Regions from separate parts of the Streptomyces sp. NPDC029169 genome, predicted to be linked through region 2. Evidence: riboswitches for the same ligand, from Rfam matches in the RefSeq annotation. Region 2 holds a riboswitch; each other region holds the start of a gene.
The links. Region 2 has a riboswitch for cyclic di-AMP ahead of ACZ4VI_RS18025 (transglycosylase family protein). Riboswitches for the same ligand answer to the same signal wherever they lie in the genome.
Positions count from the first base shown of each region.

Region 1: another riboswitch for cyclic di-AMP. It lies ahead of ACZ4VI_RS03435 (M23 family metallopeptidase); the one in region 2 lies ahead of ACZ4VI_RS18025 (transglycosylase family protein).
Region 3: another riboswitch for cyclic di-AMP. It lies ahead of ACZ4VI_RS25715 (transglycosylase SLT domain-containing protein); the one in region 2 lies ahead of ACZ4VI_RS18025 (transglycosylase family protein).
Region 4: another riboswitch for cyclic di-AMP. It lies ahead of ACZ4VI_RS21415 (M23 family metallopeptidase); the one in region 2 lies ahead of ACZ4VI_RS18025 (transglycosylase family protein).

Region 1 covers NZ_JBVHXA010000001.1:791,611-797,197, forward strand. The annotation lists gene ACZ4VI_RS03420 (STM4012 family radical SAM protein) at 1-641, shown strand, start outside; gene ACZ4VI_RS03425 (STM4011 family radical SAM protein) at 655-1,503, shown strand; gene ACZ4VI_RS03430 (SGNH/GDSL hydrolase family protein) at 1,504-2,298, opposite strand; gene ACZ4VI_RS03435 (M23 family metallopeptidase) at 2,458-3,429, opposite strand; cyclic di-AMP (ydaO/yuaA leader) riboswitch at 3,434-3,588, opposite strand; gene ACZ4VI_RS03440 (tyrosine-protein phosphatase) at 3,981-4,793, shown strand; gene ACZ4VI_RS03445 (aspartate aminotransferase family protein) at 4,936-5,587, opposite strand, start outside.
Region 2 covers NZ_JBVHXA010000008.1:233,641-239,227, forward strand. The annotation lists gene ACZ4VI_RS18015 (cytochrome P450 family protein) at 1-898, shown strand, start outside; gene ACZ4VI_RS18020 (transglycosylase family protein) at 1,013-1,969, shown strand; cyclic di-AMP (ydaO/yuaA leader) riboswitch at 2,235-2,410, shown strand; gene ACZ4VI_RS18025 (transglycosylase family protein) at 2,414-3,109, shown strand; gene eno (phosphopyruvate hydratase) at 3,405-4,691, shown strand; gene ACZ4VI_RS18035 (FtsB family cell division protein) at 4,780-5,244, shown strand; gene ACZ4VI_RS18040 (DUF501 domain-containing protein) at 5,303-5,587, shown strand, end outside.
Region 3 covers NZ_JBVHXA010000015.1:126,574-132,160, forward strand. The annotation lists gene ACZ4VI_RS25705 (CapA family protein) at 1-903, shown strand, start outside; gene ACZ4VI_RS25710 (phosphoribosyltransferase family protein) at 962-2,239, shown strand; gene ACZ4VI_RS25715 (transglycosylase SLT domain-containing protein) at 2,263-3,126, opposite strand; cyclic di-AMP (ydaO/yuaA leader) riboswitch at 3,129-3,288, opposite strand; gene ACZ4VI_RS25720 (phosphocholine-specific phospholipase C) at 3,602-5,587, opposite strand, start outside.
Region 4 covers NZ_JBVHXA010000011.1:105,320-110,906, forward strand. The annotation lists gene ACZ4VI_RS21405 (M16 family metallopeptidase) at 1-676, shown strand, start outside; gene ACZ4VI_RS21410 (M16 family metallopeptidase) at 703-2,070, shown strand; cyclic di-AMP (ydaO/yuaA leader) riboswitch at 2,267-2,432, shown strand; gene ACZ4VI_RS21415 (M23 family metallopeptidase) at 2,446-3,228, shown strand; gene ACZ4VI_RS21420 (GntR family transcriptional regulator) at 3,409-4,101, shown strand; gene ACZ4VI_RS21425 (HPr family phosphocarrier protein) at 4,239-4,520, opposite strand; gene ACZ4VI_RS21430 (bifunctional acetate--CoA ligase family protein/GNAT family N-acetyltransferase) at 4,698-5,587, shown strand, end outside.

The DNA of each region.
Region 1 (5,587 bases), on a different contig from region 2:
TGTACCTCTACCCGCTCTACGTCCGGCCCCTCACCGGCCTCGGCCGGCTCGCCGCGACCGCCGACCGCGCGTGGGACGAGCAGCGGCTGCGGCTCTACCGCCACGGCCGGGACCATCTGCTCGCGCGGGGCTACGAGCAGGTGTCGATGCGGATGTTCCGGCGCGCCGACGCCCCGCCGCAGGGCGCCGACGACTACGCCTGCCAGACGGACGGGATGATCGGCCTGGGCTGCGGGGCCCGCTCGTACACCTCCTCGCTGCACTACTCCTTCGACTACGCCGTCGACATGGGGAAGGTCCGCTCGATCATCGACGCGTACGCCGAGACGGAAGACTTCACGCGGGCCCAGGTGGGCCGGCCCGTCGACGCGGACGAAGCCCGGCGCCGTCATCTACTCCAGTCCCTCCTCCAGGCCCGGGGCATGTCCACCCTGGAGTACGAGGAGCGGTTCGGCGCCTCGCCCTTCTCCGACTTCCCGGCCGAACTGGGCCGGTTCGAGGCGCTCGGCTGGCTGGATCCGGCGGCACCCGCCGGTCTGCTGCGGCTCTCCCCCGAGGGCCTGGCCCACTCGGACGCGCTCGGCCCCGCTCTGTTCTCCCCGGCCGTCCGGGCGGCGATGGCCGCCTACGAGCCGAAGTAGCGGGGTGCCCGCCATGGACCTGACGATCCTCTACCGGGGCCCGCTCGCCTCCTGCGACTACGACTGTCCCTACTGCCCCTTCGCCAAGCGCCGCGACAGCCGCGAGCAGCTGCGCGCCGACCGGGCCGCGCTGGAGCGGTTCGCCGCGTGGGCGGCGGCGCAGAGCGGCGACCGGCTGAGGATTCTGTTCACGCCGTGGGGCGAGGGCCTGGTCCGGTCCTGGTACCGGCGCACGCTCGTCGAGCTGTCGCACCTGCCGCACATCGAGCGGGTGGCGATCCAGACCAACCTGAGCTGCCGCACCGACTGGCCGGCCGAGGCCGATCCCGCGACCCTCGCGCTCTGGTGCACGTACCACCCCGGGCAGACGCCGTACGACCGTTTCCTCGGCAAGTGCCGCGAGCTGGCGGCCCGGGGCACGCGGTTCAGCGTCGGGATCGTCGGCCTGCCGGAGCACTGGGAGCACGCCCGGCGGCTGCGGGACGACCTCCCGCCCGAGGTCTATCTGTGGGTGAACGCGGCCGACGGCCATACGTACACGGACGAGGAGGCCGAGGGCTGGACGGCCCTCGACCCCCTCTTCCCGTACAGTCGCCGTCCGCACCGCTCCGCCGGCCTCCCCTGCCGGACCGGTGAGTCGGTGATCTCCGTGGACGGCGACGGGACCGTGCGCCGCTGCCACTTCGTGAAGGCCGAGCTCGGCAACCTGTACGACGGTTCGTACCGTGCCGCCCTGCGCCCGCGCGCCTGTCCGCTCGCCGTCTGCGACTGCCACATCGGCTACGTCCATCTGGAGACGCTGCCGCTGTACGACGTGTTCGCGGGCGGTGTCCTGGAGCGGATCCCGGCGTCCTCCCGGTGACTAAAGCGGCATGAGGTCGGGGCGCTTGGCGGCCACGTGGTCGCCCGAGCTCTCGCCCCGCAGGCGCCGGCCGATCCACGGGACCAGGTACTCCTTGGCCCAGTGGATGTCGTCGCGGCGCACCTCCAGCGTGCCGCGCGGCGGGAGCGGCGGCCAAGGCTGGTCCGGGTCGGCCGGTACGTCCATGCCGAGGACCTGGGCGGCGCGCAGCGCGACCCGGGTGTGACCCTCGGGCGAAAGGTGCAGCCGGTCGTCGTCCCAGGCCCGCCTGTCCTGCACGGACTTGAGCGACCACAGGTCGAGGACCGGGCAGTCGTAGCGGTCGGCGATGGCCCGGACGTGGGCCGTGTACGTGGCGATCTTGCCGCGCAGATGCCTGAGGACGGGGACGTCGCGGGTGTCGAAGCCGGTCGTCACCATCACCGTGCCGACGGCCGACGTCAGATCGGCGACGGCGCGCTCGAAGCGCTCGGCGACGTCGTCGGGGTCGGTGCCGGGGCGGATGATGTCGTTGCCGCCCGCGCAGAAGCTCACCAGGTCGGGGCCGAGCTCCTTCGCCCTGGGGACCTGCTCCTCCACGATCTGGTCGAGAAGCCGGCCGCGTACGGCGAGGTTGGCGTAACGGAATGCGTCGTGCTCCGGCAGTCGGTCGGCGAGCAGGACCGCGAAACGGTCTGCCCAGCCGACGTACTTCCCGTCGGGCCCGGGGTCGCCCACGCCCTCGGTGAAGCTGTCGCCGATCGCCGCGTACGACCCGAATGCGTGCGTGTTCTCTGATCTCGAATCGTCTGCCACAGGAGCACATCTTTCCCTTACGGATGTGACCTACGCGACCGTAAGGAAGGGTTGACGCCGGGTGATATACGCCACCGGTCAAGATTCCACCAAGCCGGAATACGCCGCGGGGGCCCGGCACACGGAAGTGCCGGGCCCCTGCGGGGTGCTGCTGGTGTGTCAGATACCGACGCCGTGCTGGCGAAGGTACGCCAGCGGGTCGATGTCCGAGCCGTAGCTCGGTCCGGTGCGGATCTCGAAGTGCAGGTGCGGACCGCTGGAGTTGCCGGTCGAGCCGGACAGGCCGATCTCCTGGCCGCCGGAGACGGTCTGGCCCGCGGAGACGGAGAGGGAGGAGAGGTGCGCGTACTGGGAGTACGTGCCGTCGGCGTGCTGGATGACGACCTCGTTGCCGTAGGCGCCGCTCCAGCCGGCGGAGTGGACGGTGCCCGCGCCGACGGCCTTGACCGAGGTGCCGGAGGAGGCCATGAAGTCGACACCGGTGTGGTAGCCGGAGGACCACATCGAGCCGGAGGCCCGGTACGGGGTGGAGACGCCGCCGCCGACCGGGGCGACCCAGCCGGAGGACGAGGTCTGCGCGGGGGCGGCCGGAGCAGCCGGGGCGGCCTGGGTGGACTCCACCGTGCTGCGCTCGGTGGAGCGCGAGCTGCGGGACTCGCCCGAGCCGGTGGAGGACTTCTCCGCCTTGGGCGCGGCCTTCGGGGCGGCCTTGGGGGCCGGGGCCTTGGGCGCCGCCTTCGCCTTCGACTTGGCGCCGAGGGTGAGCTTCATGCCGGGGAAGATGAGCGACGGGTTCTCGCCGACGACCTCGCGGTTGTCCGCGTAGAGCTTCTTCCAGCCACCCGCGAGGTGGTGCTCGGCGGCGATCTTCGACAGGTAGTCGCCGGGGACGACGGAGTACGTCTTCGGCTTGGCGGCCGGGGCCTTGGCGGGCGCGGCCTTCGCAGGAGCGGCGGGGGCCGCGGCGACGGCCTGCTCGGGCGTCACGGACGGGGCGGCCTTGTCGGCGGCGTGGGCTCCGGTCGCACCGAGCAGAGGCAGGGCGACGACGGCGCCACCGGTACCGGCGGCGACGAATCCGCGCGTGATCGGGTTGACCTTGGGACGGCGGTGCTTACCCTTCGCGGGCATGGCGAATTCCTCTCCGTCGCCTGCGAGGTGAGCTGTCGGGTTCGGACTGGAGATGTCCGGCCGCGTTTTCACGCGGCTTTACCCCGAGCCGTCCGGCACGACCGGAACGGCGTACTACCTGGGTCCCCCGCTCCTGCCGTACGTGGGTGGGTGCGGATTCCGGACGGTGGCAGGATTCGGCGGTCCGACCGGAGTGACGGTGACGCTAGACGAGCGGGTCGAGGCGAACAAGCCGCCGGTTTCTCTTCGCAATCCGGGGCGTGATATTTACGCCGAATTCCGGTCACCCTCCGTGGATGACGGAACCTCGATTTCCTTTTCCGGTAAGGGGATTACGGAAGACGATCAGGCACGTTCCGTCACTGATATGACGCTGCTCACGCACCGAATCCCATCTCCCCTGCAACCAGGGCGCGTTATACCTAACGGCCCAATTCGGACAGAACACCCATTCCTCTGCCCAGGGGTGCACGGGGGCCGCGCCACCCGGGATGATTGCCCGAGGAATCGATCCGGAAGTGATCTCGATCCGTCAACCTTCAGGAGCACTCGTGACGCAGCAGCTGCCGCAGGTCCCGTCGACCGAACCCGAGCTCACCGGGGTACGCAACTTCCGGGACGTGGGCGGACTGCCGACCGTGGACGGCAATTCGGTGCGATTCGGACGCCTCTTCCGCAGTGGCCACCTCGCGCACGCCACCGAGGAGGACGCCGCATTCCTCTCGGCCCTCGGGCTCCACACGATCTTCGACTTCCGCAATCTGGCCGACCTCAAGATAGAGGGCCCGGATGTCGAACTTCCCGGTGTACGGAACGTGAACATCCCGCTCAACGACCCGGCCGACGGCAAGGAGTTCTGGAAGCTGGTCAGGAGCGGCGAGCTGGAGCAGCTCCGCGGCATCCTCGGTGACGGCAAGGCGGCCGAGCGAATGTCCAATTCGTACCGGAAGATGATGGTTGAGCGGACGGCGGAGCACAGCCGCGTCCTGCACGCACTGGCCGAGGACAGCGTCCCCGCGCTCATGCACTGCGCGGCCGGCAAGGACCGGGCGGGCCTGTCCATCGCCATCTCGCTGCTCGCGGTGGGTGTCGAGCGCGAGGCGATCGAGGCCGACTACGTGAAGTCGAACGATCCGCACCGCCGCTACAAGGTGCGCCGCAGCTCCACCTCCGCGGACGCGATGTCGCCCGAGGTGATGGAGCTGATCAGCCCGCTGTTCGACGCGCGGGTGGAGTATCTGCGGGCCGCGTTCGAGACGATGGAGCAGACCTGGGGAACGGTGGAGAGCTACCTCACCGACGGCCTGAAGCTCGCCCCGGAGACCCGCGCGCGGCTGCGCGAGCGCCTCGTCGTCGAGGCGTGACCCTAATCGGACATATCGGCCCCTTTCGAATGGCTCAGCGCAGATGCGGGGCGCCGCCGCCGAGGCACAGCTCGGCGACGGGGCTCTGCGCCTCTACCGGCTCGGACCGGCCGGCCCGGACGATCGGATCACGCTCGGGGAATCAGCGCTGCGCGACCGCCTGCTTGACCAGCGTCTTTCCGAAGTCCCACATCAGCCCGCCACCACCGTGGGCGTCGTCCATCACGGCCGTGAACGCGGTCACGAAGCGGTCCACGTCCGCCTCGTCGATGATCAGTGGCGGAATCAGCTTGATCACCTCCAGATGGTCCCCCGACACCTGCGTCAGGATCCGGTGGCGCTGGAGCAGCGGCACCACGACCATCTGTGCGAAGAGACCCTTCCGGGCCGCCTGCAGCATCGTCCACCGGCTGCGCAGCCCGAGTGACGAGGGCCGCCCGAACTCGATCCCGATCATCAGCCCGCGCCCGCGGATCTCGTGCAGCAGCTCGTAGCGCGGCACGAGCTCCCTCAGGCGCGAGGACAGCAGCTCGCCGATCCGGCGCGCGTGCGCCACCGTCCCCTCGTTCTCCATGACCGAGAGCACGGCGAGCCCGGCGGCCATCGCCTGGGCGTTCGAGCCGAAGCTGGCGGAGTGGACGAGGACGCGGTCCATGGACGAGTAGACCTTCTTGAAGATCCAGTCCTTGCCGAGCGTCGCGCCGACCGGCACGTACCCGCCGGAGAGCGCCTTGGCGACACAGAGCAGGTCGGGTTCGACGCCGTCCTCGTGCTGGTACGCGTAGAAGTCGCCG
Region 2 (5,587 bases):
CGCCGAGTTCGCGCCCCGGGTGCAGGAGCTGACGGACCAGCTCATCGATTCGTTCGCGGCCAACGGCACCGCCGACCTCATCCACGAGTTCGCCTTCCCGCTGCCCATCTACGCCATCTGCGACCTGCTCGGAGTGCCGCGCGAGGACCAGGACGACTTCCGGGACTGGGCCGGGATGATGATCCGGCACGGCGGAGGGCCGCGCGGCGGGGTGGCGCGGTCGGTCAAGAAGATGCGCGGCTATCTCGCGGAGCTGATCCACCGCAAGCGGCTCGATCCCGGCGACGACCTGATCTCTGGGCTCATCAAGGCCTCCGACCACGGCGAGCACCTCACCGAGAACGAGGCCGCCGCGATGGCCTTCATCCTTCTCTTCGCCGGCTTCGAGACCACCGTCAACCTGGTCGGGAACGGGGTGTACGCCCTGCTTCGCCATCCCGACCAGCGCGCCCGCCTCCAGGCCTCGCTCGCCGCCGGGGAACGGGACCTCCTGGAGACCGGCGTCGAGGAGCTGCTGCGCTACGACGGGCCGGTGGAGCTGGCGACCTGGCGGTACGCCATGGAGCCGCTGACGATCGGCGGGCAGGAGATCCCGGCCGGCGACCCGGTCCTCGTCGTGCTGGCCGCCGCCGACCGCGACCCGGCGCGCTTCGACGAGCCGGACACGCTCGATCTGTCCCGGCGCGACAACCAGCACCTCGGCTACGGGCACGGCATCCACTACTGCATCGGCGCCCCGCTCGCCAGGCTCGAAGGGCAGATCGCGCTCGCGACGCTGCTGACTCGCCTGCCCGACCTGCGACTTGCCGTCGATCCTGCCGATCTGCGGTGGCGCGGCGGGCTCATCATGCGTGGATTGCGCACGCTTCCTGTCGAGTTCGCACCAGTTGCGAACTGACGGGTCGTCAAGACTGTGACTTTTACGTGATCTCCGCTGCATCGACTTGTGACTGACGTTCGAATGCCGCTACGTTCACCGTCACCTCAGCAGTCACGCGAAAGGCAGCTCCGCATGCGCTCCGGGAACGGACGACACCGCAGACCCCGCCAGGCACCCGCCATCGTCGTCGCCGCAGGCGTGACGGGATCGGCCCTCGCGCTGCCCCTCCTGGGTGCGGGCTCGGCCTCCGCCGCCGATGCCGCGACCTGGGACCGCGTCGCCGAGTGCGAGTCGGGCGGCCTGTGGAGCGCCCACTTCGGCAACGGGCTCTACGGCGGGCTCCAGTTCACCCAGGAGACCTGGGAGAGGTACGGCGGTCTGGCGTACGCGACGAGCGCGGACCTCGCCAGCCGTGCCCAGCAGATCGCGGTGGCCGAGAAGGCGTTCGCCGCGGGTGACACGCAGTGGGCGACCTGTGCCCCGATCGCCGGGCTCACGAAGGGCGGCGCCACGCCCGATGTCGACCCCGGTCCGGCCGTCACGCCGGTGGAGCCCACGGGTCCGCTCCCGGAGTCGAACCGGACCGTCGGCCTCCCGGCCGACTCCGAGGCCTCTTCCAGTCCTTCCTCCAGCCCCTCGGCCGCGCCCGCACAGCCGGACGCCTCTGCGACCCCCGGGGCCCCGTCCCCGACCGTCACGCCGTCCGCGCCCGTGACCGAGGGCACCGGCAAGCACCGTGGTGACGCCGCCCCGGAGGAGACGGGTCATACGGACAAGGCGCCTGAAACGGGCCGACATGCCTCCCCGTCCGATGTGCCGGCACCTGGCGCGGATTCGATGAATCCGGACGGCAGTAGGGACACTCCGGACAACAGGGCTTCTCGGAACATTCGGGACGCTATCGGCGAATACACCGTCAAGCCGGGCGACAACCTCACCGAGATCGCCCAGGAGAACGAGCTCCCGGGTGGCTGGAGTGCCCTCTACGACGCCAACCGCGCGACGGTGGGCGACGACCCCGACCTCATCCTCCCTGGCCAGAGCCTCGACCTCGACATCGACCTCGTGAGCGAGACAGCCCCGAAGTAGGGGCAGTTCGGGGTCGTATGTCCGGTTCTGTTCAAGTGAGACATGAGTCTCTTTGTCTCAACTGGCGCGCCTCGTCCGCAAACTCTGCTTCCGTCACCTCTCACCTGCGTAAACACCCTTCGTCCCGAAGCGAGTAGGGGCGTTTTGTCCCCCATGGGCGTCTTTGAACTTCCCCCGGGTCTGTGTCTACGGTCGTCACCGCTCGCCACCGCGGGCCCCGTCGACCGGTACGCCGAATCCTGCCGTCGGCCGATGGGAACAGTCGTCGCGTCATGCGCCGAAGGCAGGAGCGGGGGACCCAAGGTAAGTGCCGTCCCCGGCCGTTGAGACAGACGGCCGACGGACCGGCTTGGGGTGAAGCCGCGCGCTGGGTCGCGCGGCCGGGCAACTCACATGGCCCGAACCCGACAGCTCACCTCGTAGGCGTCGGTGAGGAGAAGTCCCATGCTGTTTTCCGCCAAGGGCAAACACCGTCGTCCCTCCAAGGCCACCCGCGCCGTCGCCCTCGCCGGTGTCGCCGGTGTCGCCGTCGCCGCCCCGCTGATGACCGCCGGGTCCGCCTCGGCCGCCACCACCTCCGAGTGGGACACCGTCGCCCAGTGCGAGTCCGGCGGCAACTGGTCCATCAACACCGGCAACGGCTACTACGGCGGCCTGCAGTTCGCCGCCTCCACCTGGGCCGCCTACGGTGGCACCGCGTACGCCGCCACCGCCGACCAGGCCTCGAAGTCGCAGCAGATCACGATCGCCGAGAAGGTCCTGGCCGGCCAGGGCAAGGGTGCCTGGCCGAGCTGCGGCGTCGGCCTCTCCAACGCCGCGTACGACGGCGGCGCCGCCGAGCAGAGCGCCCCGCAGCAGCCGGAGCGTCAGGCCGAGCAGCCGACGACCCGCAGCGAGCAGCGGACCGCCCCGAAGGCCGAGTCCAAGAAGGCCGAGTCCAAGAAGACCGTCACCACCCCGGCCGGCAAGAAGGTCAAGAAGGGTGACGGCGAGTACAAGGTCGTCGCCGGTGACACCCTGAGCAAGATCGCCGCCGCCCACGACGTCAAGGGCGGCTGGGAGAAGCTCTTCGAGCTCAACAAGGACGTCGTCGAGGACGCCGACCTGATCTACCCGGGCCAGCAGCTTCACCTGAAGTGAGCCCGGCGGCTCGTGTGAGTCCGGCGGCTCACACGGGTCCCACGACCCTCCCGCGGTGACCACCCCGGTCCGGAGCGACTCCCCCCGTGCGCTCCGGGCCGGGGTTCCGCCCGTTCAGCGTTACCCATGAGTAGGTACGGGTCTTTTGCCCCCGGATGCATGCCCTTGGGTCCTTTTTCGTCCCAGGGGGCGGGCGCCCGGCTGGCTGGAGCCCGGGAGCCGGTTAGGCTCTTGTCGCAAGGCCGAAGCGACTTTGCATCGCAGCGTCACATCCAGCGTCACATCCCAGAAGGAGATGCTCGTGCCGTCCATCGACGTCGTCGTAGCCCGGGAAATCCTGGACTCCCGAGGCAACCCCACGGTCGAGGTCGAGGTCGGCCTCGACGACGGCAGCACCGGCCGTGCTGCCGTTCCGTCCGGTGCCTCCACCGGTGCGTTCGAGGCCATTGAGCTCCGTGACGGAGACAAGAACCGCTACCAGGGCAAGGGCGTCGAGAAGGCCGTCCTCGCCGTGATCGAGCAGATCGGGCCGGAGCTCGTCGGCTACGACGCCACCGAGCAGCGCCTGATCGACCAGGCCATGTTCGACCTGGACGCCACGGACAACAAGGCCTCCCTCGGCGCCAACGCCATCCTCGGCGTCTCCCTCGCCGTCGCGCACGCCGCGTCCGAGGCCTCCGACCTCCCGCTCTTCCGCTACCTCGGCGGCCCGAACGCGCACCTGCTGCCCGTTCCGATGATGAACATCCTGAACGGCGGCTCGCACGCCGACTCCAACGTGGACATCCAGGAGTTCATGATCGCGCCGATCGGCGCGGAGTCCTTCTCCGAGGCCCTGCGCTGGGGCACCGAGGTCTACCACACCCTCAAGTCCGTCCTGAAGACCAAGGGCCTGTCCACCGGCCTCGGCGACGAGGGCGGCTTCGCCCCGAACCTGGACTCCAACCGCGAGGCGCTCGACCTCATCCTGGAGGCCATCAAGCAGGCCGGCTACGCCCCGGGCAAGGACATCGCGCTGGCGCTCGACGTCGCCGCTTCCGAGTTCTACAAGGACGGCTCGTACGAGTTCGAGGGCAAGTCCCGCTCGGCCGCCGAGATGACCGAGTACTACGAGGAGCTCGTCTCCGCGTACCCGCTGGTCTCCATCGAGGACCCGCTGTTCGAGGACGACTGGGACGGCTGGAAGGTCCTCACCGACAAGCTGGGCTCCAAGGTCCAGATCGTCGGCGACGACCTGTTCGTCACCAACCCGGAGCGCCTGGCCCGCGGCATCGAGGACGGCGCCGCCAACGCGCTGCTCGTCAAGGTCAACCAGATCGGTTCGCTGACCGAGACCCTGGACGCCGTCGAGCTGGCCCAGCGCAACGGCTTCAAGTGCATGATGTCCCACCGCTCCGGTGAGACCGAGGACGTCACCATCGCCGACCTCGCCGTCGCCACCAACTGCGGCCAGATCAAGACCGGCGCCCCGGCCCGCTCCGAGCGCGTCGCCAAGTACAACCAGCTCCTGCGCATCGAGGAGATCCTCGACGACGCGGCGGTCTACGCCGGTCGCAGCGCGTTCCCGCGCTTCAAGGGCTGATCCCGAAGCACACGCGGTTACCTACGTCCCCGCACGCGGTCCCGTACCGTGTGCGGGGACGTTCGTACGTATAAGGGGAGGCGCGCACATGGCCCGGGACCGGTTCTCGACCGCGACCAGGATCAAGCTGCTCGGTGAGCAGACCGCCGCCCGTGTCTACCGCTCCCAGACCCGCCGTCAGGCGCGCCGCTCCCGGCTCACCGGCCGCGCGGCCTTCCTCGCCCTGGTCGTCTGCTCGCTGGTGGTCGCGCTCGCCTACCCCATGCGGCAGTACGTCTCCCAGCGTGCCGAGATCGCCGAGCAGCAGCGCCAGGCCGCCGAGGCCGCTGCGCGCGTGGAGGAGCTGCGGGACGAGAAGGCCCGCCTCCAGGACCCCGCGTACATCCGCCGGCTCGCCCGTGAGCACCTGCACTACGTGGTGCCCGGCGAGACCGGTTTCACCGTGAACGACCCCGAGGCCGAGCGGGCCCGGCGCACCGAGCAGGGCGCGGCCGACCGCCCCTGGTACTCCGACCTCTGGGACGGCGTCGACCGCGCGGACGCGCGCCGCTAGCGCGCCGACGCGAGATGATGACCAACGACCGCCCCCGACGAGAAGACAAGACGTAACGATGGAAACGCCCCCTCCGCAGACCGCACGCACCGAGCCGACCGAGGCGGACGTCGCCGCCTTCGAGGCGCAGCTCGGCCGCCCGCCCCGGGGGCTGCGCGCCATCGCGCACCGCTGCCCCTGCGGCAACCCGGACGTCGTCGAGACCGCGCCGCGGCTCCCGGACGGCACCCCGTTCCCCACGACGTACTACCTGACCTGCCCCCGCGCCGCCTCCGCGATCGGCACGCTCGAGGCCAACGGGGTCATGAAGGAGATGCAGGCCAGGCTCTCCACCGACCCGGAG
Region 3 (5,587 bases), on a different contig from region 2:
CTGGACGCGGCCGCGCCCGACATCCGCGTCACCAATCTGGAGACGGCCGTCACCACGAGCGACGAGTTCGCGCCCGGCAAGGCGGTCCACTACCGGATGCACCCGGACAACCTGCCCAGCCTGACCGCCGCCCGCCCCGACGTCTGCGTCCTGGCCAACAACCACGTCCTGGACCACGGCCGCCAGGGACTCGACGACACCCTCGACGCCCTGGCGAAGCACGGACTGCGCACGGTGGGAGCGGGCAGGGACGCCGAGGAGGCGGCGCGACCGGCGGTCGTCGACCTCCCCGGCGGCGGACGGTTCGTCGCGTACGCCCTCGGCATGGCCTCCAGCGGCATCCCGCGCGACTGGGCAGCCACCGCCCGGCGCGGCGGCGTCCACTTCGCCGCCGGGCCCAGCGACCCCGCCGCCGGCCGTCTCGTCACCCGGATCCGGGACACGAGGCGCCCCGGCGACATCGTCATGGTGTCGCTGCACTGGGGCCCGAACTGGGGGTACGCGCTCTCCCGCGCCGACGTCGACTACGCGCACGCACTGATCGACGCCGGCGCCGACGTGGTGCACGGCCACTCCTCGCACCACCCCCGGCCCGTGGAGGTCTACCGGGGCAGGCTCGTGCTCCACGGCTGCGGCGACCTGATCAACGACTACGAGGGCATCACCGGCTACGAGCAGTACCGCGACGACCTGCGGCTGCTCCACCTCGTCTCGGTGAGGCCCGAGGACGGCGGACTCCAGGAGGTACGCATGATTCCTCTGCGGGCCCGGCGCATGCGGCTGGAACACGCCCCCGGCCGTGACGCGCGCTGGCTCCACGACGTACTCGGCCGGACGAGCCGGCCCTACGGCGCACGGGTCGACCTCGACGAGGACGGAACCCTCGTCGCACGCCCCGCCTGACAGGCGACGGCGCGCATCCGCCCGCGCGCACGCTCCGGACCAGGGAGACGAGCGGGACATGTACTTCACCGATCGCACGGACGCCGGACGGCAACTCGCCGCATGCCTGACCCATCTCAAGGGCCATGACGTCGTGGTCCTGGGACTTCCCCGCGGCGGCGTGCCGGTCGCCGAACAGGTCGCCGACGCGCTGGGGGCTCCGCTGGACGTCTGTCTCGTACGCAAACTGGGGGTGCCCTTCCAGCCGGAGCTGGCCATGGGAGCCATCGGCGAGGGGGACGTGCGCGTCCTCAACGACCACGTCCTGGCCGACACCCGGGTCTCCGACCGCGACCTCGCCGTCGTCGAGGCACGCGAGCGCGTCGTGCTCGGGCAGCGGGCCCAGCGCTACCGCGGCGACCGGCCCGCCGCCCGGCTCGACGGCCGGACCGCCGTGGTCGTGGACGACGGCCTGGCGACGGGCGCCACGGCGGTCGCCGCCTGCCGGGTCGTCCGGGCCCAGGGGGCCGCCCGTATCGTCCTCGCGGTGCCCGTCGCGCCGCACGACTGGCGGGAGCGGATCGGCCGGGAGGCCGACGAGGCCGTCAGCGTCCACGAGCCGGAGTTCTTCTACGCGATCGGCCAGTTCTACCAGGACTTCTCACAGACCTCGGACGAGGAGGTCGTCGCCTGCCTGGAGCGCCACCACGCCGGTCAGGGCTCGGGCGCCGAGGACCCGGAGGTGCGCATCCCGGCCGGGGAGGTGCAGGTCGCGGGCCGCCTCGTGGTGCCCGACGACGCCCCGGGTGTCGTGCTGTTCGCCCACGGCAGCGGCAGCAGCCGGCACAGCCCCCGCAACCGGGCCGTCGCCGAGAGCCTGAACCGCGCCGGTCTCGGGACGCTCCTGTTCGACCTGCTCACCGAGGACGAGGCGGCCGACCGCGCCAATGTCTTCGACACGGAGCTACTGGCCGACCGGCTGGCCCGGGCCACGCACTGGCTGGGCCGGCAGCCCGGCCTCGACGGGCTGCGCACCGGCTACTTCGGAGCCAGCACCGGCGCCGCGGCAGCGCTGTGGGCCGCGGGCGACCCGCTGTCCGAGGTGGCCGCCGTGGTCTCCCGCGGCGGCCGCCCGGACCTCGCCGGACCCCGCCTCGCCCAGGTACGCGCCCCCACACTGCTGATCGTGGGGGGCCACGACCCGCTCGTACGCGACCTGAACGAGGAGGCCCAGCGTCAACTCCGCTGCGAGAACCGGCTCGTCGTCGTTCCGGGCGCCGGCCACCTCTTCGAGGAGCCGGGCACGCTGGAACAGGTCGGCGAACTCGCCGCCGGCTGGTTCGCCGACCACTTCTAGAGCCGGTGCCTCAGGAGCGGCTGTCAGTACGGCCCGTTGACGTTGTCGATCGAGCCGTAGCGGTCCGCCGCATAGTTGCAGGCCGCGGTGATGTTGGCGACCGGGTCGAAGAGGTCCATCGAGGTGCCCGGCACGTGGTAGGCCAGGAACGTCGGCTCGATGACCTGGAGGAGACCCTTGGACGGGGTGCCCTTGACGGCGTTGGAGTCCCAGAGGTTGATGGCCTGCGGGTTGCCGGAGGACTCGCGCATGATGTTGCGGTGGATCCCCTCGTACGAACCGGGGATGCCGTACTGCGCCATGACGTCCAGCGACTCGCGGATCCAGCCGTCCAGGTCGTTGGTGTAGCTCTTGGCCGCGGGCTTGGCGGCGGGGGCTGCCTTGGCAGCCGGGGCGGCCTTGGCGGGGGCGGCGGCCCGCTGCGAGCGGTCGGCCCGGTCCGTACTCGACTTACGGGCCGAGGACTTCGGCTGCGACGCCGGCTTCTTCGGAGCACTCACGGACTTCCCGCGAAGGGTGAGTTCGAGCCCGGGGTGAATAAGTGACGGGTTGTCACCGACAGCTTCGCGATTCGCCCGGTACAGGGCCTTCCAGCCGCCTCGAACATTCTGTTCGTCCGCGATCACGGAAAGGGAGTCGCCGCGGACGACGGTATAGGTCTTGGGGGCGGAATTCTGCGCGGTGGGAATCGATTCCGCGATCTTCGCGGGCGCGCTGAAGACGGTCTTCTCGACGGGTGCCGTCTTGGGGGCCGCGCTGGGCGCCGCGTGCGCGGTGGCCGTGGCGACGAGGGGGAGGGCCAGTGCGGCGCCACCCGTGCTCGCGAGGGCGATACCGCGGGTGAGGGGACGTCGCTTGGGGCGCCGGTGCTTACCGTGAGCGGGCATGAAGGATTCCTCTCCGGCGCCTGCGGGGTGAGCTGTCGGGTTAGGGCTGGAGCTGCCCGGCCGCACGCGTGCGGCTTCACCCCTAGCCGCTCCGGGAATCCGGACCGGCGAAAAAACTGGGTCCCCCGCTCCTGCCGACGGGTAAATGGGGGGTTTATCGGACGGTGGCAGGATTCGGCGTTCCGTCCGGGTCGAGGTGACCGTAGGCGAGAAATGTCGACCGGAACAAGACTCGGCACGGGTGGGCAATGTGTACAGAATTCATCGCCGCGTTTCTCGCGGCCCCGACCGCGCCGAACTTCCTTGCGGTACAAGGGAAGGGGGGTGCCCCGAGGGCCGCAGGCAGCCCCACGTGATTCATGTCACCCGGGAAGCCAAAACGGTCATTCCAGGAAATTCAGCTGGGTCGAGAAAAGGGACACAAGGGCGTGTAAATACCCTTGTGTCCCTTTTGGCTGGAACTGTGGGAATACGTTCAGCCCGTGATGCTCGGGGCCCCCGTCTCGATGTGACCGGTGTAGCGGCGCGACCAGGTGCCGTCGATGTCGGCGAGGATCGTGAAGTCGTACCAGCCGTTGCTGTACGCGACGGCGTTGAAGAAGTCCTCGCGGGAGGAGCTCGCCGGGACCGTGTACGTCCAGGGCCCGTCCGTGCGATAGGCGTCCGAGCGGATCGTGAAGGTCACCGGCCCGGCGGAGGTGTTGGTCATCTTGAACCAGATCGCCGTCTTCCCGGTGCCGGGCTCGGTCGCGAACCGCGCCGCCACCTCGATCGCCTTGCCCGCCTTCGAGGCGTCGCCGATGAAGCGCCGCAGGAAGCGGTTGGGGCCCATCATCGAGATGTCGTACTTGCCCGAGCCGGAGCCGAGCCCGATGTTGAAGTAGTCCGTCGACGTGGCACCCGGGTCGACCGTGTACTGCCAGGCCGCCGTGTCCCGGTGCTGGTGCGGGTGGATCGTGAAGTGCGCGGCCCGCTTCGCCTGCGCGCCCTGGTTCGTCATCGAGAACCAGGCGAGGATCTTGCCCGCCGCACCGAACTCGAACCGGTCGAGGTTTCCGTTGACCTGGTACGGCACGGCGCGCGCCGGGCGGCTGCCGGACTCCTGCGCGGGCAGGGCATTGTCCTGCGGCACCGGGTTGGGCAGCGGGCCGCAGGTGGACTGCCCGATGACCCTGGCGGTGGACGGGAGGCCCGAGGGGACGCCGTACACCGGATGCGCGAAGTCGAAGACACCCGTCAGGTCGCCGGTCACCTTCCGCCGCCAGGCGCTGATGTTCGGGCAGGTGGCGGGGGTGCCGAGGGCGGCCGTCCAGGTCTCCATGAAGCGCAGCACGGACGTGTGGTCGAAGACCTCGGAGCTGACCCAGCCGCCGCGCGTCCAGGGCGACATGACGATCATCGGGACGCGGAAGCCCAGGCCGATCGGCACGCCGTCGATGTACTCGCCGGGGGTGCCGGGCGGGGCGACCGGCGGCGGCACGTGGTCGAAGAACCCGTCGTTCTCGTCGTAGTTGAGGAACAGTACCGTCGAGTCGAAGACCTCGGGGTTCGCGGCCAGTGCGCGGTAGACGAGGTCCACGAAGTGCGCGCCGTCACCGGGCGGGGCGTAGGGGTGCTCGGAGAACGCCTCGCTCGCCACCACCCAGGAGACCTGCGGAAGGGTCCCGGCGACGACGTCGGCGCGGATCGCGGCGGCGATGTCGTCCGGAGTGGAGCCGGTGACCTTCGGCACCGAACCCATCCCGCGGTCGTACAGCGGGTCGCCGGGCCGCGCGTCGGTGAACTTCTTGAAGTATGCGAGGCCGTTGTCGCCGTAGTTGTCCTGGGCGTTCTGGTAGACCTTCCAGCTCACGCCGGCCCGCTGGAGCGCCTCGGCGTACGTCTCCCAGGTCAGCCCGGACTCCTCGCCGCCGTCCTTGCTGGCGGCGTCGATCTTGCCGCTCCACAGGAAGGTGCGGTTGGGCCCTGTGGCGCTGAGCGCCGAGCAGAAGTACGCGTCGCAGACGGTGTAGTTGTCGGCGAGGGCGTAGTGGAAGGGGATGTCGCCGCGGTCGAGATAGCCGAGGGTGCGGGTGTTGCCGACGCCCGTGACCCAGTTGTCCATCCGGCCCTTGTTCCACGCCGCGTGCTGGGAGGTCCAGCTGTGCGGGAGGTCGCCGTTGCACTGGGCCAGGGTCTCGCCGTCGACGCCGCCCGCCGGTGGGGTGGCGCTCAGCTTCCACGGGTACTGCCGGCCGCCCCAGTTGGGCTGGTTGAAGGTGCCCCAGCCGCCTGGGGTGTTGCCCGCGGCCCGGTCGCCGAAGCCGCGGACGCCGCGCAGCCTGCCGAAGTAGTGGTCGAAGCTGCGGTTCTCCTGCATGAGGATCACGACGTGCTTGACGTCGGTGATGGTGCCGGTCGCGGCGGCTGCGGCGGCCGACGCCGTGCCCGTGGGCAGCGCCGCGCCGGCCGTGAGGCCTGC
Region 4 (5,587 bases), on a different contig from region 2:
CAAGGTGCCCCCGCGCGACGGCACGCTGCCCGACACCATCGGCGAGCAGCTGCGCGAGGTCGTCGAGGAGGAGGTCCCGGCCCGCGCGCTGATGGCCGCCTACCGGCTCCCGCACGACGGCACGCGCGCGTGCGACGCCGCTGACCTCGCCCTGACCGTCCTCGGCGGCGGCGAGTCCTCCCGGCTCCACAACCGTCTGGTCCGCCGCGACCGCACGGCCGTCGCCGCCGGCTTCGGCCTGCTGCGCCTGGCCGGCGCGCCCTCGCTCGGCTGGCTGGACGTCAAGACCTCCGGCGGGGTCGAGGTGCCCGAGATCGAGGCTGCCGTCGACGAGGAGCTGGCCCGCTTCGCCGCCGACGGTCCGACGCCCGAGGAGATGGAGCGCGCCCAGGCCCAGTTGGAGCGCGAGTGGCTGGACCGGCTCGGCACGGTCGCGGGCCGCGCCGACGAACTGTGCCGCTACGCGGTCCTGTTCGGCGACCCGCAGCTCGCCCTGACGGCCGTCAACCGGGTCCTGGACGTCACCGCCGAGGAGGTGCGCGCGGTCGCCGCTGCCCAGCTGCGCCCGGACAACCGCGCGGTGCTGGTCTACGAACCCATCGGTACCGAGCAGAGCGACGCCGACCAGAGCGGCGAGCAGAGCGACAGCGACGAGGAAGAGGGAGCGGACCAGTGACCGACGCTGCCGCGTCTTTGACGAGCATGACGTTCCACCCGCAGCCGAAGCCGGGCACCGCCAGGCCGTGGGCCTTCCCGGCCCCCGACCGCGGAGCCCTGGACAACGGCCTGACCGTGCTGCGCTGCCACCGCCCCGGCCAGCAGGTCGTCGCCGTCGAGGTCCTCCTCGACGCCCCGCTGGACGCCGAGCCCGCGGGGCTCGACGGTGTCGCCACGATCATGGCCCGCGCCCTCTCCGAGGGCACGGACCAGCACACCGCCGAGGAGTTCGCGGCCGAGCTGGAGCGCTGCGGCGCCACGCTCGACGCGCACGCCGACCACCCGGGCGTACGGGTCTCCCTGGAAGTCCCCGTCTCCCGGCTGCCCAAGGCGCTCGGGCTGCTCTCCGAGGCCCTGATCGCGCCGGCGTTCCTCGACTCCGAGGTCGAGCGCCTGGTGCGCAACCGGCTCGACGAGATCCCGCACGAGACGGCCAACCCGGCCCGCCGGGCGGCCAAGCAGCTCTCCAAGGAGCTCTTCCCGGCCGACTCCCGGATGTCCCGGCCGCGCCAGGGCACCGAGGAGACGGTGGAGGCGATCGACGCCGCGGCCGTCCGTGCCTTCTACGAGGCGCACGTCCGCCCCTCGACGGCCACCGCCGTGGTCGTCGGCGACCTGACCGACGTGGACCTGGACAAGGTCCTCGCCGAGACGCTGGGCGCCTGGACCGGGAACGCCGCCGAGCCCCGCCCCGTCCCGCCGATCACGGCGGACGACACCGGCCGGGTCGTCATCGTCGACCGCCCCGGCGCCGTCCAGACCCAGCTGCTGATCGGCCGCGTCGGCGCCGACCGGCACGACCGCGTCTGGCCGGCCCAGGTCCTCGGCACGTACTGCCTCGGCGGCACGCTCACCTCCCGCCTCGACCGCGTTCTGCGCGAGGAGAAGGGCTACACCTACGGTGTCCGGGCCTTCGGCCAGGTGCTCCGCTCCGACGGCAAGGGCAACGGCGCCTCGATGCTCGCCATCAGCGGTTCCGTGGACACCCCCAACACCGGTCCGGCACTTGACGACCTGTGGAGGGTGCTGCGCACCCTCGCCGCCGAGGGGCTGACGGACGCCGAGCGCGACGTGGCCGTGCAGAACCTGGTGGGCGTGGCGCCGCTCAAGTACGAGACCGCCGCCTCGGTCGCCGGGACGCTCGCCGATCAGGTCGAGCAGCACCTCCCGGACGATTTCCAGGCGCAGTTGTACGCGCGGCTGGCCGAGACCGGCACGGTGGAGGCGACGGCGGCCGTCGTCAACGCCTTCCCCGTGGACCGTCTCGTCACCGTCCTCGTGGGCGACGCGGCGCAGATCGAGGCGCCCGTGCGCGCGCTCGGCATCGGCGAAGTGACCGTCGTCACCGGCTGACGAGGTTTCGCACCACTGAAGGACCCCGACGTAGCGATACGTCGGGGTCCTGCTGTTTGTCCGAAATGCTGCGGACGGTGCGTGTATGACCTGTGGCAAGTCTTACAAACAGGCGTGACTGTTTGGTGATTGACGGACGATCCGCCTAGCGTCGATCCGGCTGTTCGCCAGTTGCACCCGCCGCACCCGCGGCATCGGACAGTCATCGCCGAGTCCCCGTCAGGCGCGAGCCTGGGGAGCCGGGGACCCACACGAAGTCCCTGGGGTGAATCGGACGCCTTCGCATCCGTGCGGAGGGGCCCGTAGGAGACCTTCCTGCTCCGAACCCGTCAGCTAACCCGGTAGGCGAGAAGGAAGGAAAGGATCAGCCCCTACATGGCGTTCACCCGTGCCACCGGGAAGCATCGTGGTCCGAGCCGTCTGGCGCGCCGCAGCGCGGGCCTCGCCGGCGTCGCGACCCTCGCCACCACCGGCGTCATCGGAACCCTCGCCTCCCCGGCGCTCGCCGTCGACACGGACGCCCCCTCCCTCGAGGACACCGGCCTGACCCAGATCGTCGCCGCCGACTCCCTCGCGGACACGATCGACGCCCAGGCCGCCGCCCAGGAGCGCGAGGCGGCCGAGGCCGAGGCCCGTGCCAAGGAGGAGGCGAAGCGCAAGGCGGAGGCGAAGCGGAAGGCCGAGGCCCGCGCCAAGGAGATCCGCGAGGCCAAGGAGCGCGCCGCCCGCGAGGCCGAGCGCAGGCGCCTCAACTCCTTCCAGCTCCCGGTTGCCGGCTCGTACGTCTCCACCGGCTACAAGGCCGGCGGCTCGCTCTGGTCCTCCGGCAGCCACTCCGGCGTCGACTTCCACGCCGCCTACGGCACCAAGGTCGTCTCCGTCGGCTCCGGCACCGTCGTCGAGGCCGGCTGGGGCGGCGCGTACGGCAACAACATCGTCATCCGGATGAACGACGGCACGTACACCCAGTACGGTCACCTCTCGGCCATCAGTGTCTCCGTCGGCCAGTCCGTCACCCCGGGCCAGCAGATCGGCATCTCGGGCTCGACCGGCAACTCGACCGGCCCGCACCTCCACTTCGAGGCCCGCACCACCGCCGAGTACGGCTCCGACATCAACCCGGTCGCGTACCTGCGCGCCCGCGGCGTGAACGTCTGACCGACACCGCATCAGAAGGCGTCAGAAGCGCGTCAGAAAAGCCCCGGCTCGTACTGAGCCGGGGCTTTTCGCTGACCAAAAGATATCCATGATTCCTGAAGAGCCATCGGAAATGCCGCCCCGCTGCAATAGAGTCGCCGGAGAACCGGTTTCGCGCGGATCACATGGCGGAGGTCGAACATGCGCATTCCCGCGCACTCGGTATGCACGGCGATCCGGGACGACATCGTCACCGGGGTCTTCGAGCGCGGCAGCCGGCTGACCGAGGAGCAGCTCGCCCGCCGTTACGGAGTCTCCCGCGTCCCGGTCCGCGAGGCCCTGCGCACCCTGGAGTCCGAGGGCTTCGTGATCACCCGCCGCCATGCCGGCGCCCACGTCGCCGAGCCCACCGAGCAGGAGGCGGCGGACCTCCTGGACGTACGGTCTCTCCTGGAACCGCTCGGCGCCGCCCGCGCCGCCCAGCGCCGGACCGAGGCGCACCTCAAGGTGCTGCGCGGCCTGGTCAGGCTCGGGCAGGAGAGGGCCAGGCGCGGCCAGGGGGACGATCTGCGCTCGCTCGGCGGCTGGTTCCACGAGACGCTGGCGCAGGCCTCGGGCAGCCCGGCGCTCACCGCCCTGCTCACTCAGCTACGGCACAAGATCGCCTGGATGTACGCGGTCGAGGCCCCCGCCCAGCCCGTCGAGGCATGGGCGGAACACGGGGCGATCGTGGACGCGGTGGCGCGGGGCGACGCCGAACGGGCCCGCGCCCTGACCGCGATGCACGCCGAGCGCTCGCTGGTCCTGCACCGGCTGAAGCTTCCGGAGCGCGGGGAGCGGGGGCGTGTGAGGGTTTCGCAACACGTCGTCAACACGGCGACCGCCCGGAATTAACGAGCGGACCGTATACAAAGAGCGGGAATTCGAGGGCCTTCTTTGTGCTGCGCGGAATTCCCATGAAATCGGCCGGATGAAACGAAGAAGCCGCACCCACCGTCATGTCGGCGTGTGCGGCTTCTCCGGAAATTCGGTCAGACGGTCTCGGGCAGTTCCTCGAGACCCTCGGCAACCAGCTTCGCGAGACGGTCGAGCGCGACCTCGGCGCCCTCGGCGTCCGAAGCGAGCACGATCTCCTCGCCGCCCTGCGCGCCCAGGCCGAGCACCGCGAGCATCGACGCGGCGTTCACCGGGTTGCCGTCGGCCTTGGCGATCGTCACGGGGACGCCGGAGGCCGTGGTGGCACGGACGAAGATGGAGGCGGGGCGGGCGTGCAGGCCCTCGGCCCAGCCGACGTTGACGCGGCGCTCAGCCATGGTGTTGCCCTTCAAGTCTCAAAGCCGGTTGTCTAGACCAGTCTCTCATGGGTCGCGGAGTGCTCGTGGCCGACCTCCGGCCCTGCGCCAGAGCCGATCGGTTTTCCCACCCTTGCATGGTGCACCAGGCGCCGCGCGACCGGTGTCCGTGTCGGTCCCCGGCCGTACTCTTGCCCCATGCAGAGCGCGTCGGAACAGCCGTCACAGCCGGAACGACCGGAGCGGCCGGACCACGCCTACCCCGACCACTGGGAAGCGGACGTGGTCCTGCGGGACGGCGGCACCGCGCGCATCAGGCCCATCACCGCCGACGACGCCGACCGCCTGGTCAGCTTCTACGAGCAGGTCTCGGACGAGTCGAAGTACTACCGCTTCTTCGCGCCGTACCCGCGGCTCTCCGCCAAGGACGTGCACCGCTTCACCCATCACGACTTCGTCGACCGGGTGGGACTCGCGGCGACGGTCGGCGGCGAGTTCATCGCGACCGTCCGGTACGACCGCATCGACGACCGGGGCATGCCCGCCTCCGCGCCCGCCGACGAGGCCGAGGTCGCCTTCCTCGTCCAGGACGCGCACCAGGGGCGCGGCGTGGCCTCCGCGCTGCTCGAACACATCGCGGCGGTGGCACGGGAGCGGGACATCCGGCGGTTCGCGGCGGAGGTGCTGCCCGCGAACACCAAGATGATCAAGGTCTTCACCGACGCCGGATACACCCAGAAGCGGAGCTTCGAGGACGGTTCCGTCCGGCTCCACCTCGACCTGGAGCCCACCGACCGCTCCCTCGCCGTGCAGCGCGCCCGGGAGCAGCGAGCGGAGGCGCGCTCGGTGCAGCGGCTCCTCACCCCCGGCTCGGTCGCCGTCGTCGGGGCCGGCCGCACGCCGGGCGGGGTCGGCCGGACGGTCCTGCGCAACCTCCTGGAGGGCGGGTTCACCGGACGTACGTACGCGGTGAACCGCGCGCTCCCCGAGGAGACCGGCACGCTCGACGGAGTGCCGGCCTTCCGCTCCGTCGGGGACATCGGCGAACCGGTGGACCTCGCGATCGTGGCCGTCCCCGCCGAGCGCGT